Regions from separate parts of the Streptomyces sp. NPDC002032 genome, predicted to be linked through region 1. Evidence: riboswitches for the same ligand, from Rfam matches in the RefSeq annotation. Region 1 holds a riboswitch; each other region holds the start of a gene.
What was found. A riboswitch is a leader RNA that binds a small molecule or an ion and turns the genes downstream of it on or off. The one in region 1 is predicted to bind cobalamin.
Positions count from the first base shown of each region.

Region 2: linked by a shared signal. The riboswitch ahead of ACFYYT_RS06925 (energy-coupling factor ABC transporter permease) and the one ahead of ACFYYT_RS13790 (ABC transporter substrate-binding protein) in region 1 are both predicted to bind cobalamin.
Region 3: linked by a shared signal. The riboswitch ahead of cobN (cobaltochelatase subunit CobN) and the one ahead of ACFYYT_RS13790 (ABC transporter substrate-binding protein) in region 1 are both predicted to bind cobalamin.

Region 1 covers NZ_JBIASM010000004.1:473,260-478,436, reverse strand. Annotated here, with positions in the region: gene ACFYYT_RS13800 (ABC transporter ATP-binding protein) at 1-686, opposite strand, end outside; gene ACFYYT_RS13795 (iron ABC transporter permease) at 683-1,726, opposite strand; gene ACFYYT_RS13790 (ABC transporter substrate-binding protein) at 1,723-2,712, opposite strand; cobalamin riboswitch at 2,748-2,885, opposite strand; tRNA gene ACFYYT_RS13785 (tRNA-Trp) at 3,106-3,179, opposite strand; gene ACFYYT_RS13780 (GMC oxidoreductase) at 3,416-5,071, shown strand; gene ACFYYT_RS13775 (carboxymuconolactone decarboxylase family protein) at 5,130-5,177, opposite strand, start outside.
Region 2 covers NZ_JBIASM010000002.1:615,738-620,914, forward strand. Annotated here, with positions in the region: gene ACFYYT_RS06905 (PadR family transcriptional regulator) at 1-307, opposite strand, end outside; gene ACFYYT_RS06910 (ATP-binding cassette domain-containing protein) at 397-1,236, opposite strand; gene cbiQ (cobalt ECF transporter T component CbiQ) at 1,233-1,982, opposite strand; gene ACFYYT_RS06920 (energy-coupling factor ABC transporter substrate-binding protein) at 1,986-2,354, opposite strand; gene ACFYYT_RS06925 (energy-coupling factor ABC transporter permease) at 2,360-3,073, opposite strand; cobalamin riboswitch at 3,101-3,294, opposite strand; gene ACFYYT_RS06930 (flavodoxin family protein) at 3,570-4,304, shown strand; gene ACFYYT_RS06935 (hypothetical protein) at 4,365-4,904, opposite strand; gene ACFYYT_RS06940 (SsgA family sporulation/cell division regulator) at 4,981-5,177, opposite strand, start outside.
Region 3 covers NZ_JBIASM010000026.1:39,316-44,492, forward strand. Annotated here, with positions in the region: gene cobN (cobaltochelatase subunit CobN) at 1-2,644, opposite strand, end outside; cobalamin riboswitch at 2,678-2,833, opposite strand; gene cobG (precorrin-3B synthase) at 3,267-4,547, shown strand; gene ACFYYT_RS34380 (precorrin-8X methylmutase) at 4,552-5,177, shown strand, end outside.

The sequences.
Region 1 (5,177 bases):
GGGCCCGACGCCGCGACGCGGCCGGCCTCCAGCACGTACAGCCGGTCGCAGAACGACGCCGCGAGGTTGAGGTCGTGCAGGACCAGCAGGGCGGTCGCGGGGAGCCCGCGCACCAGCCCCAGGACCTCCAGCTGGAAGCGGATGTCGAGGTGGTTCGTGGGCTCGTCCAGGGCGAGCAGGCCCGGTTCCTGGGCGAGGGCGCGGGCGACGAGCGCGCGCTGGCGTTCGCCGCCGGAGAGCTCGTCGAAACGGCGGTCGGCGAAGGCGGCCGCGCCGACGGTCTCCAGGGCCGCGCCGACGCACAGGGCGTCCTGCGGACCGTCCTGCTCCCAGAACCTCTTGTGCGGGCTGCGGCCCATGGCGACCACCTCACGGACCGTCAGTCCGAGGGTGCCGCCCGCCTCCTGTGGGACCGCCGCCACCCGCCGGGCGCGTTCCTTGACGCCGAGCGAGGCCGCGTCGGCCCCGTCGAGCAGAACCCGGCCGCCGGAGGGCCGCAGGGTGCCGTAGACGCAGCGCAGCAGCGTGGTCTTGCCGCTGCCGTTCGGGCCGACCACCCCCACCGTCTCGCCGGGCCGGGCGGTGAGGTCGACGCCGTGCAGCAGGGTCTGCCCGTCGACCTCGTAACGCACGGCCTCCACGGCGAGTTCCACCGGCTTCCCCGGCGTTGGCGGACGCCCCGTCATGCGGAAACCCCCTCGCTCCGGCCGGACCTGCGCAGCATCCACAGGAAGAACGGCCCGCCCACCAGCGCGGTGACCACGCCGACGGGTATCTCCTCGGGCGCCGCCGCCGTCCGGGCGACCAGGTCGGCCAGGGTCAGGAACACGGCCCCGCCCAGCGCGGCGACGGGCAGCAGTGCCCGGTGGCCGGCGCCGACCACCATCCGGGCGGCGTGCGGAACCATCAGCCCGACGAAGCCGATCGCTCCGCTGTAGGCCACCAGCACCCCGATGACCAGGGAGGTGAGGACGAAGACGGCGGCCCGGAACCGGCCCGTGTCCAGCCCGAGGGTGTGCGCGCCCTCCTCGCCCGCGAGCAGCAGGTCGAGCGGCCGGGCCAGGGCGACGAGCAGGACGGTGCCGACGAGCAGCGCGGCGGCGGGCAGCGCGAGTTCGTCCCAGCGGGCGCCGCCGAGGCCGCCCAGGGTCCAGAAGAGCACGGAGCGGATCTGGTCGGGGCGCGCGGACAGCACGAGCACCAGGCTGGTCAGCGCGGACAGGACGTACTGCACGGCGACTCCGGCCAGGATCAGCCGGCCGGTGGTCATCGTGCCCCCGCGCCGGGCCATCGCGTAGACGGCGACGAGCGCGGCCAGGGAGCCGGCGAACGCGGCGAGCGGCACCCCGGCTCCGGCCGCGAACCCGGCGGCGCCCGCGCCCGCGGCCGTACCGAAGACGAGGACGAGCACGGCGCCGGCCGAGGCACCCGAGGAGGCACCGAGCAGGAAGGGGTCGGCGAGCTGGTTGCGGACCAGGGCCTGGAGCACGGCGCCCGCGACGGCGAGTCCGGCGCCGACGACCGTGCCGAGGAGCACCCGCGGCATGCGGACGTCCCACACGATGGAGGCGAAGGCCCCGCCGCGCGCCCCGGGCCCGGCGAGCACGAGGCCGAGGACCTTCCCGGGGCCGATCCGTACGGGGCCCAGCGCGAGCCCCGCCACCGACGACGCGGCGAGGAGGACGGCGAGCAGGACGAGGACGGTGGCGGTCCGGCGCCGCTTCACGCGGCGTCGGGGTGCAGTTGGCGGCCCAGGGACTCGACGGCGTCGGCGACGCGGACGCCGAGGACGGCCGAGGACAACGGCAGCACGACGAACCGCTGGTCGCGGATGGCGGGAACCTGCGCCAGCGCCGGGTCGTTCAACAGGCGCTGCTTCTTGGACTCGACGGTGGTACCGCCGTAGTCGTAGATGAGGACGACCTCGGGCGCGCGCTCGATGACCTTCTCCCACGACACGTCGCCGAAGGTGTCCTTGAGGTCGGCGAAGACGTTCGTCCCCCCGGCGAGGGAGACGATCTCATTGCCTATGCCCTCGCCTCCCGAGGTGAAGGCCGAGCCCTCGCCGGAGTCGTAGACGAAGACGGACGGCTTGGGCGCGTCCTTCACCCGTGCTGTGACGGCGTCGACGCGGCGCTGCTCGTCCGCGATGAGCGCCGCGCCGCGTTCGGGCACTCCGAAGGTCCGGGCCACCTCGGTGATCTCGGTCTTCAGCTGCGCGAGGCCGACCGGGCCCCGCGTGCAGTACTCCACGCTCAGACGGGAGTTGATGCCGGACTTCGCCAGGGCTTCGCGGTCACGGCCCTGCGCCTTGTCGAAGGCACTGGCGTAACCGCCGTACACGAAGTCGGGGCCGGCGCCGAGGAGGACCTCCTTGGAGGGGTACTCCTTGGCCAGCACCTTGATCTTGTCGTAGGCCGGCCGGTAGGCGGGCAGTACGGAGTCGTCGAGGTAGGCCGTGCCCGCGATCCGGTCCTGGAGTCCGAGGGCGAGCATGATCTCGGTGGCGTGCTGGTTCATGGTGACGGCCCGCTTCGGCGGCGCCTGGAAGGTGCTGGTGACACCGCAGTTGGTGACGGTGTACGGGTACCCGGGCGCGGGCCGGGCGTCGGCGGCGGGCCGGTCCGCCCCGGCCGGTGCGCTGCAGGCGGCGAGCGGGGTCAGGAGCGCGAGGGCGGCGAAGGAGCGCAGGGCTGCGCGGGAACGCGACATGGGAAGGCCTCTCCGGGGGATCCTCGTCCCCGGTCGAAGTGAAGAGGCGGCGCGTCAGTGTCTGACTCCCGAGATCCCACGGTCGGGATCCCGGTCACAGTGGCGGGACCGCACCGGATTCGCACCGGTTTCCTGTCCTGCGCCGCCCGGACAACCCGGCCAAGTCTGCCAGATGCCGCCTTTCGCCCGGAACGGCGTCCGCCGCACAGACCGGATCCGGCCACGGGCGTGGGCACGGAGCCGGGCGCGGAGACGGGCGCGGAGCCGGGCGCGGACCGGGTGCGGAGACGGGCGCGGAGGCCGGCCCCCTGAGCGGGCTCCGGCCCCGGATACGCCGAAGGCCCGCGCCGGCTGCTTGCGCGCCGGTACGGGCCTTCGACTGTCCTGCGAGGGCAGGGGCGGCAGGAGTCGAACCTGCGACCTACGGTTTTGGAGACCGTTGCTCTGGCCAGCTGAGCTACACCCCTTCGGTGGGACCAACCATGGCACGGCACGGCGCGAAGATCCACCGAATTCGGGGGTCGGTCGGGGGGAAGTCGGGTCGACAGCCGGCGCCGGGAGCCACTTTCCGGGCGGGTTGCCCCTGGAGCCCCGGCGGTTCGGCAAGCGGAACGAGCCGGAAGTTACCTCGTCGTATGTAGTGACTTAGCAAGCACTCAACAGTAGAACTTGTTCTCACTCCGTCGAGAGTGAGGAAGGTCACATGAGTGACAAAAGCCTGCACAGCAAGGTCTCCAAGGGTGTTTCACGCCGTGGATTCATCGCTGGAACCAGTTCTATTCTGGGAGCCGTGGCCCTCGCGGTCAACACCACCCCCGCCCAGGCGAAAACCGCCGTCGGCACGGCCGCCGCGAACCCCCCGATCGACTCCGGGGCCCATGTCCCGGCCCTCGTGATCGGCACCGGCTACGGCGGCTCGGTCGCCGCGCTGCGGCTCGCCCAGGCCGGGGTCGACGTGCACATGATCGAGATGGGCATGGCCTGGGACACCCCCGGGAGCGACGGCAAGATCTTCGCCAACACCACCAAGCCCGACTACCGTTCGTACTGGCTGCGCACCAAGACCAAGGCCCCGCTCAGCAATTTCCTCGGCTTCCCCATCGACTCGGCCGTCCCCAAGTACACGGGCATCCTCGACGCCGAGGAGATGGGCGGGATCATCGTGTACCAGGGCCGCGGGGTCGGCGGCGGCTCGCTCGTCAACGGCGGCATGGCGGTGACGCCCAAGCGGCAGAACTTCGCGGCCATCCTGCCCTCGGTGAACGCCGACGAGATGTACAACACCTACTACCCCCGCGCCAACGCCGGTCTCGGGGTGGGACTGATCGACCCCGACTGGTTCGAGACGGTGGACTGCTACCAGTTCGCCCGGGTGGGCCGCAAGCACGCCCAGCGCTCGGGATTCCCCTTCGTCTTCGTCCCGGACGTGTACGACTGGGACTACATGAAGCAGGAGGTGGCCGGGACCGTCCCCAAGTCCGCGGTCGCCGGCGAGATCCTCTACGGCAACAACGCCGGCAAGAAGTCCCTGCAGAAGACCTACCTCGCCGCCGCGAAGGCGACCGGCAAGGTCGGCATCTCCCCGCTGCACCGGGTCACCACCGTCTCCCCCTCGGGCGGTGGCGGCTACACGGTCGCCATGGAGCAGCTCGACACCACCGGGGCGGTGGTCGCCACCAAGACCGTCACCGCCGACAAGGTGTTCTTCGCGGCGGGCAGCGTGGGCACCAGCAAGCTCCTCGTCAGGCTGAAGGCCACGGGCGCGCTGGCGAACCTGAACGACGAGATCGGCAAGGGCTGGGGCGACAACGGCAACGTCATGTGCGGCCGGGCGAACCACATGTGGGACCCCACCGGCAAGGTGCAGGCCTCCATCCCCTGCGGCGGGATCGACAACTGGGACGCGGGCGGCGCCTTCGCCGAGGTCGCCCCGCTGCCGACCGGGATCGAGACGTACGCGTCCTTCTACCTCTCGATCACGAAGAACCCCAACCGGGCCCAGTTCACCTGGAACGCCGCCGCCGGCCAGGTCGAGCTGAACTGGCAGACGGCCTGGAAGCAGCCCTCCATCGACATGGCGAAGACCATCTTCGACAAGATCAACTCGAAGGAGGGGACGATCTACCGGTCCGACCTGTTCGGCACCAACAAGATCTGGGGCGACCACCTCACGTACCACCCGCTGGGCGGCGCGGTACTGAACAAGGCGACCGACAACTACGGCCGGCTGCGCGGCTACACCGGCCTCTACGTGATCGACGGAGCGCTGATCCCCGGCAACACCAGCGTCAATCCGTTCGTGACGATCACGGCCCTCGCCGAGCGGAACATCGAGAAGATCATCGCCACGGACCTCTGAGCCGGAAGGGATCCCGGGGCCGGACGGAGGGTGCGCCCCCGTCCGGCCCCGGGCCGTGTCAGCCGCTCGGCAGCACACAGACGCTGTCGAGGCCCAGGACGTGGTT
Region 2 (5,177 bases), on a different contig from region 1:
CCGCGCGCAGCCGCAGCAGCAGGGCGTCGCGCATCGGCTTGGGGTCCTGGCTCTCGTCCACCCACCGGGCCAGCTCCGCGCTGCCCTCGGGCAGCACCTCGTACTCCTTCTTCTGACCGCGCACGGGCCCCTCGCTGGGCAGCGCCCGGATCAGCCCGGCCTCCTCCAGCCGCCCGAGCTCCCGGTAGATCTGCTGGTGCGTCGCCGACCAGAAGTACCCGATCGACCTGTCGAAGCGCCGGGTCAGTTCCAGCCCCGACGAGGGCTTCTCCAGCAGGGCGGTGAGGATGGCGTGCGGCAGCGACATGCGGCCATCCTAGGTTTGCGGCGGGCCGTACGCCGCCGCCCGTAAGCCGCCGCTCCTCCGCCGGGCGCCTGGCCGCCGGGCGCCCGGCGCTACTTCGCGGGCGCGCCCGTGCGCCAGGCGGCCAGTTCCTCCGGGACGCGGGGCCCCGGAGCCCCGGCGGCCAGCAGCCCGCGGGCGCGCAGCAGGGCGGTCACCGCCGGGGACCAGGCCTGACGCAGGCCCGCCGAGGCCAGCAGCTCCGGGTCGGCCAGCAGCTCCCCGGCCGGACCGGTCCGGATGCCCGCCGGGGTCAGCACCGCCGCGTCGTCGGCCCAGCGCACCGCGAGGTCCACGTCGTGGGTGGCCATCACCACCGTGGTGCCCGCCGCGCGCAGGCCCGCCAGCACGTCCAGCAGCCGCTCCTGCCCGTCCGGGTCCAGCCCGGCCGTCGGCTCGTCCAGGATCAGCACCCGCGGGGCCATCGCCACCGCGCCCGCGATGGCCGCCCGCTTGCGCTGCCCGTACGACAGGAGGTGCGTGGGCCGGTCCCGCAGCGCGGTGATGTCCAGGGCGGCGAGGGCGGCCCCGACCCGCTCGCGGACCTCCGGCAGCGGCAGCCCCAGGTTCATCGGCCCGAAGGACACGTCCTGTTCGACGGAGGCCGCGAAGAGCTGGTCGTCCGGGTCCTGCACCACCAGCTGCACCGAGGTCCGCAGCCGGGTCAGCCCCGCCCGGTCGTACGCCACCTCGGCGCCGTCCAGGCGCAACGTGCCGGGCGCGGGCCGCAGGCCCCCGCTGAGCAGCCGCATCAGCGTGGTCTTGCCGCTGCCGTTGCGGCCGAGCAGGACCAGCGCCCGGCCCCCCTCGATCCCGAAGTCCACGCCGGACAGCACGGCCGGGCCGTCCTCGTAGGCGTAGCCCGCGCCGGACAGTTCCACCACCACGGTCACAGGTACAGCTCCTTCAGTACGAGGGTCCCCGCGACCAGGGCGGTCAGCAGGGCGGCGGAGGCGGCGAGGAACCGCCAGGACAGCGACGCCTGCGGTACGAGGACCCGCAGCGCGCCGTCGTAGCCGCGCCCGGCCAGCCCCTCCTGGAGCCGGGCGGCGCGGTCGAAGGCCCGGACGAAGGTGGTCGCCGCGAGCCCGGCCAGCGAACGCCACACCGCCGCCCGGCTCGTCTGCCCGAGCCGGGCCGCCTGGGCCCGGCGCACCTGCGCCATGGAGTCCAGCAGCAGGAAGCCGATCCGGTACATGACCAGGGCCACGTCCACCACCGGGGCGGGCACCCCGGCCCGCACCAGCCGGGGCAGCACGTCCGAGACCGGGGTGGTGAAGGCGAACAGCAGCACGCCGAGGGAGGCCGCCGAGGTGCGCAGCAGGAGTTCCGCCGCCTGCCGGGGCCCGTCCGGGGCGAGGGCGAACAAGCCGTCCGGGCCGCCCAGCGAGACCAGCAGCGGCAGCGCCCCGGTCACGCAGAAGCCCAGCGGCACCCGGAAGGCCCGCCACAGCCGCCGGCCCGCCACCCCGGCCGGGCCCAGCAGCACGGCGAGGGTGGCGGCCGCGACCAGTGGGCCGCCGGGCCAGGGCGGCAGGCACACGGCGGTGACCGTCAGCCCGAGTCCGAGGAGGGCCTTCTCCAGGGGGTGCCGGCCCCGCCAGCGGCTGCCGTGGGCCGCCACGTCGATCGGCAGCACCGGCTAGGCCTCCGGCGCGGGGGCCACGACCGGCGCGGGGGCCGAATCCGCCGAGGGGGCCGAAGCGGCCGCCTGGGCCAGGCCCTGACGGCGGCCCTTGCGGACCCCGAAGTAGTACGCGAGCACGCCCGCGCCGAGCGCCGCCTGGAGGGCGAACAGCGCCGACTCGACCTCCCCCGAGGGGGGTTCGTAGAGCGGGGAGAACCAGGGCTCGTAGTCCGGCTTCAGTTCCGTGATGGCCGACTCCGCCTGCGCGTCCGCGCCCGCGAAGGGCTCCTTCTTGCCGTCGCCGAGCCCCAGCGCGAGCGGGAGCACGGCCAGCGCCGCCACCACGAGCAGCAGCAGGGTGTTGATCTTCGCGTTCCGGGTCATCGCCATCAGAGCGCCGCCCCCTGCCGCGTCGCGGCCTGCTGCGCCGCGCCGGTGCCGGTCAGCTTGGCGACCCCGAGCCGGACCAGGTCGGACTTGCTGGACTGCATCAGCAGCCGCATCACGAGGACGGTCAGCAGCCCCTCGCTCACCGCGAGCGGGATCTGGGTCAGGGCGAAGATGCCCGCGAACTTCTCCAGCGCGCCCGGGAACCCACTGGCCGGGTCGGGGAAGGCGAGCGCCAGCTGGACGGAGGTCACGCAGTAGGTGACGAGGTCGGCGACGAACGCCCCGGCGAAGACGGTCACCATCAGCGGCGCGCCGCACTTGCGCAGCAGCCGGTACGCGGCGTAGCCGGCCCAGGGGCCGGCGATGGCCATCGAGAACACGTTCGCGCCGAGCGTGGTGAGCCCGCCGTGCGCGAGCAGCAGGGCCTGGAAGAGCAGGGTGATCGTGCCCAGCACCGCCATGATCGGCGGCCGGAACAGGATGGCCCCGAGTCCGGTCCCGGTCGGGTGCGAGCAACTGCCCGTCACCGAGGGAATCTTGAGCGCGGACAGCACGAAGGTGAACGCGCCGGACGCGCCGAGCAGCAGGGTGCTCTCCGGGTTGGCCTTCACCTCGCGGGTGAGGGCGCGGACACCGTGGACGACGAACGGGGCGGACGCGACGCCCCAGGCGGCCGCGTGCAAGGGGGGCAGGAACCCCTCGGCTATATGCATGGTTGGGAGACCTCTCCAGCACCTCGTGGATGGACGACGCGCCCCGGCCGGTCTCCTGGCTCACGGGTTGATGCCCTGTCTCCGCCTTCCCGGGCCCCTGCGGTCTCCCGCGCGGGCCCAGTGGCTTCCCGCAGGAGTGGAGCCGGACTTCCCGATCACAGTGGCGAGGGCCGCACCGGTTTTGCACCGGTTTCCCGAACACCAAGGCCCGCTGACCCTAGTCGCCCGCACGGACCGGTAACAACCCGCCCCGGCCCCGCCGGGCGGGCCGCCGCATTCCGCTTGATGGTCACCCGCTGTGTTTCCGGCGCCACGATCCGCTCCAACCATCCCGCCCGAAAAGGGAGTTCCGCCCACCTGTGCCCCCCGACGGCCGGCTGTCCCAGCCGGCCACACCGTTCCGCTCCCGGCCGCGAGGAGCTCTGCCTCCGGGGCCGTGGCCCGGACGGGCGCGCCCCGCTGGCGCCCCCCGCGACCCCGGGCGAGGCTGGGAGGCGTGCCAGCCGACTCCTCCGCGCCCGCCGGGTCCTTCGCCTACCCGGACCTCTCCGCCGTCTACGTCAACTGCACCCTCAAACGCTCGCCCGAGACCAGCAACACCGAGGGCCTGATCGCCAGGAGCCGCGCCGTCATGGAGGCGGCCGGAGCCCGGACCTCACTGATCCGGGCCGTCGACCACGACATCGCCACCGGCGTCTGGCCCGACATGACCGAACACGGCTGGGAGAGCGACCAGTGGCCGGTCCTCTACAGCCAGATCATGGACGCCGACATCCTCGTGCTCTGCGGCCCGATCTGGCTCGGGGACAACAGCTCCGTGATGAAGCAGGTCATCGAGCGGCTCTACGCCTGCTCCTCGCTGCTGAACGACCGGGGCCAGTACGCCTACTACGGACGGGTCGGCGGAGCGCTGATCACCGGCAACGAGGACGGCGTCAAGCACTGCGCGATGAACGTCCTCTACAGCCTCCAGCACCTCGGCTACGCGATCCCGCCGCAGGCCGACGCGGGCTGGATCGGCGAGGCCGGGCCCGGTCCCTCGTACCTGGACCCGGGGTCGGGCGGTCCGGAGAACGACTTCACCAACCGCAACACGACCTTCATGTCCTGGAACCTGATGCACCTGGCCGCGCTCCTCAAGCGCGCCGGCGGCTTCCCCGCGCACGGCAACCAGCGCTCCCTGTGGGACGCGGGCTGCCGTTTCGACTTCCCCAACCCCGAACACCGCTAGGGCGGGGCCGCTCCGGGCCGCTCCGGGCCGCCAGGGGCGCGGAGCGGCCGCCGTCCCGGTTCAGCAGGTGGCGGGGTGCGCGACGTCCACCACGTACCGCTCGGGTGAGTGCAGGACGCTGGTGGTGAAGACCGGCTGGGTGTCGAAGGCGGCGCCGAAGGTCACGTACCCCTCGTAGTCGCCCGTCAGGGCGAGGCCCTTGAGCTTGCTGAGCTGGATCTTCTGGAGCTTGGGGCCCTGGTAGACGTTCTGGCCCGCGTCGTCGTGCCCGGCGGCGGGGTGCAGGCGGATCTCCAGGAAGTACGTCCCGGGCAGCGGGACGGGCTTGCCGGACCCGTCGTAGACCAGCTGGGAGACGGGAGTGACGGTGACCGGCGGGGCGGCGCCCTGGAGGTCGATGACGATCCGGTCGTACGTGCAGTGACCGCCCCAGCGGGCGTTCACGACGAGCGGGGTCTGGGAGCGGGCCGATGGGGTGGCGGCCGGGCCGGAGGCGGCGGCGGCCGAGGCGGGCGCGCAGAGCGCGAGCCCGGCGGTGAGCAGGACGCCCGTGGCCAGGGCCACGGTCCGGCGGCGGCGCGTGCGGTACGGGTGACGCATGACGTCCCCCCGATTCTCGTGAGACGGGGACTGGCCTGTCACCGGGAAGGACACCGCGGGGGGCCGGGCGGTTCCCTCAGTGCGCCAGCAGCGCGCTCAGCTCCGCGTCCAGGTCGTAGTGGCGGCGCTCCTGCCCGCGCGGGACCAGCTCGGTCATCCGCCGGCACAGCTCCCGCACGTCCTTGGCGCGGGCGGAGACCACACAGCTCTGCGCGCCGTTGCTGAAGGCGAGGAACACGCGCGGTTCGGTGCCCCGGCGCAGCGGCCACACCT
Region 3 (5,177 bases), on a different contig from region 1:
CGCCCAGCAGCGCGAGGGCCTCGGCCACGTCGTCGCCGGAGGTGCGCATCGCGCTCGTGCCCCACAGGGACAGGCCCACCGAGGCGGGCCACTCGCCGCCGTTGTCGGTGCGGTAGCGGGTCAGGAGGGAGTCCGCCAGGGCCTGGCCCGTCTCCCACGCCAGGCGGGAGGGGACGGCCTTGGGGTCGACCGAGTAGAAGTTGCGGCCGGTCGGCAGGACGTTGACCAGGCCGCGGAGCGGGGAGCCGGACGGGCCGGCCGGCACGAACGAGCCGTCCAGGGCGCTGACCACGTGGGCGATCTCGTCCGTCGTGCCCGCCAGCCGCGGGACGACCTCGCGGGCGGCGAAGGCCAGGACGTCCGCGACCTGCGCCGGGTGGCCCGCCGCGACCGTGGCGACCGCCGCCGGGGACCAGTCCGCGTCCTCCATCGCCCCGACCAGGGCGCGGGCCGTCGCCTCGACCTCGTCGGCCGCGGTGCGGGTGGCGGCGGACTCGTCCAGGCCGAGGGCCTCGCGCAGGCCCGGCAGGGCCGTCGTACCGCCCCAGATCTGGCGGGCGCGCAGGATCGCGAGGACCAGGTTGACGCGGGCCTCGCCGGTCGGGGCGCCGCCGAGGACGTGCAGGCCGTCGCGGATCTGCGCGTCCTTGACCTCGCACAGCCAGCCGTCGACGTGGAGCAGGAAGTCGTCGAAGCCGTCGTCGTCCGGGCGCTCTTCGAGCCCGAGGTCGTGGTCGAGCTTCGCTGCCTGGATCAGCGTCCAGATCTGCGCGCGGATCGCCGGGAGCTTCGACGGGTCCATCGCGCTGATCTGCGCGTACTCGTCCAGGTGCTGTTCCAGGCGGGCGATGTCCCCGTACGACTCGGCGCGCGCCATCGGCGGCACGAGGTGGTCGACCAGGGTGGCGTGCACGCGGCGCTTGGCCTGGGTGCCCTCGCCGGGGTCGTTGACGAGGAAGGGGTAGATCAGGGGGAGGTCGCCGAGGGCGGCGTCCGGGGCGCAGGAGGCGGAGAGGCCGGCGTTCTTGCCCGGCAGCCATTCGAGGTTGCCGTGCTTGCCCAGGTGGATCATCGCGTCGGCGCCGAAGCCGCCGTCCTCCGCGCGCGCCTGGATCCAGCGGTACGCGGCCAGGTAGTGGTGCGAGGGCGGCAGGTCCGGATCGTGGTAGATCGCGATCGGGTTCTCGCCGAAGCCGCGCGGCGGCTGGATGAGGATCAGGAGGTTCCCGCGGCGCAGCGCCGCCAGCACGATGTCGCCCTCGGGGTTCGAGGAGCGGTCCACGAACATGTTGCCGGGGGCCTCGCCCCAGTGCTCCTCGACGCTGCCGCGCAGTTCGGCGGGGAGTTCGGCGAACCAGCGGCGGTAGTCGGCCGCCGGGATGCGGACCGGGTTGCGGGCCAGCTGCTCCTCCGTCAGCCAGTCCTGGTCGTGGCCGCCGGCCTCGATCAGGGCGCGGATCAGCTCGTCGCCGTCGCCCGAGACCAGGCCGGGGATGCCGTCCGCCGGGCCGAAGTCGTAGCCGCCCGCGATGAGCGTGCGCAGCAGTTCCACGGCGCTGGCCGGGGTGTCGAGGCCGACCGCGTTGCCGATGCGGGAGTGCTTGGTGGGGTACGCGGACAGGACCAGCGCGATCTTCTTGTCGCGGCGGTCGATGTGGCGCAGCCGGGCGTGGCGCACCGCGATGCCGGCGACGCGGGCGGCCCGCTCGGGGTCGGCGACGTAGGCGGGCAGGCCGTCCTCGTCGATCTCCTTGAAGGAGAACGGCACCGTGATCAGGCGGCCGTCGAACTCCGGGACCGCGACCTGGGTGGCGGCGTCGAGGGGGGAGAGTCCCTCGTCGTTCTCCTCCCAGGTCTCGCGCGAGCCGGTCAGGCACAGCGCCTGGAGGATCGGCACGCCGAGCGAGGCGAGGGCGCCCGCGTCCCAGGACTCGTCGTCCCCGCCGGCGGAGGCGGTGGCCGGGCGGGTGCCGCCGGCGGCCAGGACGGTGGTGACGACCGCGTCGACCCCCGCCAGCTCGGCCAGCAGTTCCGGCTCCGGCGTGCGCAGGGAGGAGACGTAGAGGGGGAGGGGCCTGCCGCCCTTGGCCTCGACGGCGTCGCAGAGGGCGTGCACGAAGGCGGTGTTGCCGCTCATCTGGTGCGCGCGGTAGTAGAGCAGCGCGACGCGCGGGCCGTCGCCGTCCGCCGCGGAGGCCGGGCGGTCCAGGTGGCCCCAGGTGGCGGAGGCGGCCGGGGGCTCGAAGCCGTGGCCGGTGAGCAGCACGGTGTCCGAGAGGAAGCGGGCCAGCTGGCCGAGGTTGGCGGGGCCGCCGTGCGCGAGGTAGCCGTGCGCCTCGGCGGCGATGCCGATGGGGACGGTGGAGGCCTCCATCAGCTGGGCGTCCGGGGCCTGTTCGCCGGTCAGGACGACGACCGGGCGGGTCTGGCCGGCGGCCAGCAGCAGGTCGAGGCCCTCCTGCCAGGCGCGGAGGCCGCCGAGGAGGCGTACGACGACCAGGTCGACGCCGTCGAGGAGACCGGGGAGGTCGTCGAGGGGGAGGCGGGAGGGGTTCGCGAACCGGTACGGGACGGGGCCGTCCGCCGTGTTCGCGGCGCGAGCGCTGAGCAGATCGGTGTCGGACGTCGACAGCAGCAGGATCATGCGGCGGCAGGCCTTCCTCGGGGTTTCCGCGCCCCGGGCAGTGAGGACGACGGGAGTTCCTGACTCACCCCGCCGATCGCTCCGCGGGGTTCACAGTGGCGGGACCGCGCCGGAATCGCACCGGGCTTCCTCCCATGTCGCCGTCCTCGGCGATGACGGGCCGAGTGGCCCGTCGGAAGGTCATCCTAGGCGGCGTCGTCCCTGGCCGGGAGTGGGGGTGGCCGGAGACGGTGCTGGTCCGGGCCGTTGGTGGTTCGGACGGGGGGCGCTCTGGTGCGGTGTCCCTGGCCGGGAGCGGGGCGGGGGGCGGGGCGGGGCGGTCCGGGCCGGTGGTGGTTCGGGGCTGCGGTGGTTCGGGCCGGTGGTGGGGCGTACGCGGGGTGGGACCCGTCGGTGGTGGTTCGGAGCTGAGTGGCCGGGTGGTGGGCGTCCGGGCGGGGGTGGTCCGGGTCGGGGGGCGTCGGGACTCTGCCCCCGGGGCCGGGCGGCAAACGCCGGTGGGGGCGGGGTCCGCCCCGCGCGAGGGGGCGTCCGGGGGCGGCCGTCGCTCCGGTGGCGGGGGCCGGGGAGGGTGGCGTCGGACACAGGCCGGGGGTGGGCAAACGTGGGTATGCTCGCGGCCATGCCCCAGCCCCCTTCCGCCGTGTCGCGGGACGAACCCGTCATACGGGAACGCGGTGACGCCTGCCCCGGCGCCCTGCGCCTGCACGCGGCGGACGACGGGTACCTGGCGCGCGTGCGGATCCCCGGCGGGCTCCTCGACGGCGCCGCCGCACTGCTGCTGGCCGATGCCGCGGACCGGCTCGGCGACGGCCACATCGACCTCACCTCCCGCGGCAACGCGCAGCTGCGCGGACTCGGCGCGGGCTGCGGCGGGGAGCTGGCCGCGGTGCTGGAGCGGGCCGGGCTGCTCCCCGCCCCCTCCCACGAGCGGGTCCGCAACATCGTCGTCTCCCCGCTGACCGGCCTCGACGGATCCGGCCGGCCGGACGTGTCGGGCTGGGTCGCGGAGCTGGACGGGCTGCTGTGCGCGGATCCGGCCGCGGCCGGGCTCTCGGGACGCTTCCTGTTCGCCCTCGACGACGGCCGCGGGGACGTGGCCGCCCTCGCCGGGGACGTCGTCGTGGTCGCCCGCCCCGACGGCGGGGCCCTGGTGTCGACGGCCGGCGCGCGCCAGGGGGTCCGCGTCGCCGCGCACGACGCCCCCCGGGCCGCCCTCCTCGCCGCCCGCCACTTCCTGGACGCCGCCCGGGCCGCCGGCACCCGGGCCTGGCGGGTGAGCGAACTGCCCCCCGAACACGCCCTGGATCCGGCCGGGTTGCAGGACTGCCTGGCGGCCCGCGGCATCGTCGGCCGGATCGAGGGCGCGCCCGTGCCCCCGCCCGGGGACGGCCCCGAACCCGGACGCGTAACCGGCGCGGACGGGCGCGCCGCGCTGTCCGTGCTCGCGCCGCTCGGACGCCTCGACAGCGCGCAGTGGCGGACCCTGGCCGGGCTGAGCGGCCGGCTGCGGCTGACGCCCTGGCGCGGGGTCGTCGTCCCCGGGCTGACCGGGCAGGCGGCCGCCCGGGCGCTGGGGGTTCTCGCCGACGCCGGGCTCGTCACCGACCCGGCGGATCCCTGGCGGTCCGTCACCGCCTGTACGGGAACGCCCGGTTGTGCCAAGTCGCGGGCCGACGTACGCGCCGACGCACGGGCCCTGGTACGCCGTACGCCCGGACCGCTGCCCGTGCACTGGTCCGGATGCGAGCGCCGCTGCGGACACCCGCGCGCCGCCGCCTGGGTGGACCTCGTCGCCACCCCGCAGGGGTACGAGGTCTCCGCGCCCGGGCGCCCCACCGCAACGGCCCGGCACCCAGATCTGGCGGAGGTCCTCACGGCCGCCCGCAGCACCATCCAGTGAAGAAATGAGCGAGTACACCGTGTTCGAGTACGAGAAGGACGGCGCCGCGATCTACCGGCAGTCCTTTGCCACGATCCGCGCCGAGGCGGACCTCTCCGGGCTGCCCGCCTCCGTCGCCCAGGTCGCGGTGCGCATGATTCACGCCTGCGGGATGACCGACCTGCCCGGGGACCTCGGTTACACCCCGGACGTCGTGCTGCGGGCGCGAGCCGCACTCGCCGCGGGGGCGCCGGTCCTGTGTGACGTGCAGATGGTCGCCAGCGGGGTCACCCGCAAGCGGCTGCCCGCGGCCAACGAGGTGATCTGCACGCTCTCCGACCCGGCCGTGCCGGAACTCGCCGCGAAGATGGGCACCACGCGCAGCGCCGCCGCCCTCGAAGTCTGGCGCGACCGGGGCCTGCTGGAGGGGGCCGTGATCGCCGTCGGCAACGCGCCCACCGCGCTGTTCCGGCTGCTGGAGATGATCGAGGAGGGCGCCCCCCGCCCGGCCGCCGTGATCGGCGTGCCCGTCGGTTTCATCGGCGCCGCCGAGTCCAAGGACGCGCTCGCCGCGCACCCCTCGGGCCTGGACCACCTGATCGTGCGCGGCCGGCGCGGTGGCAGCGCCATCGCGGCCGCCGCCGTCAACGC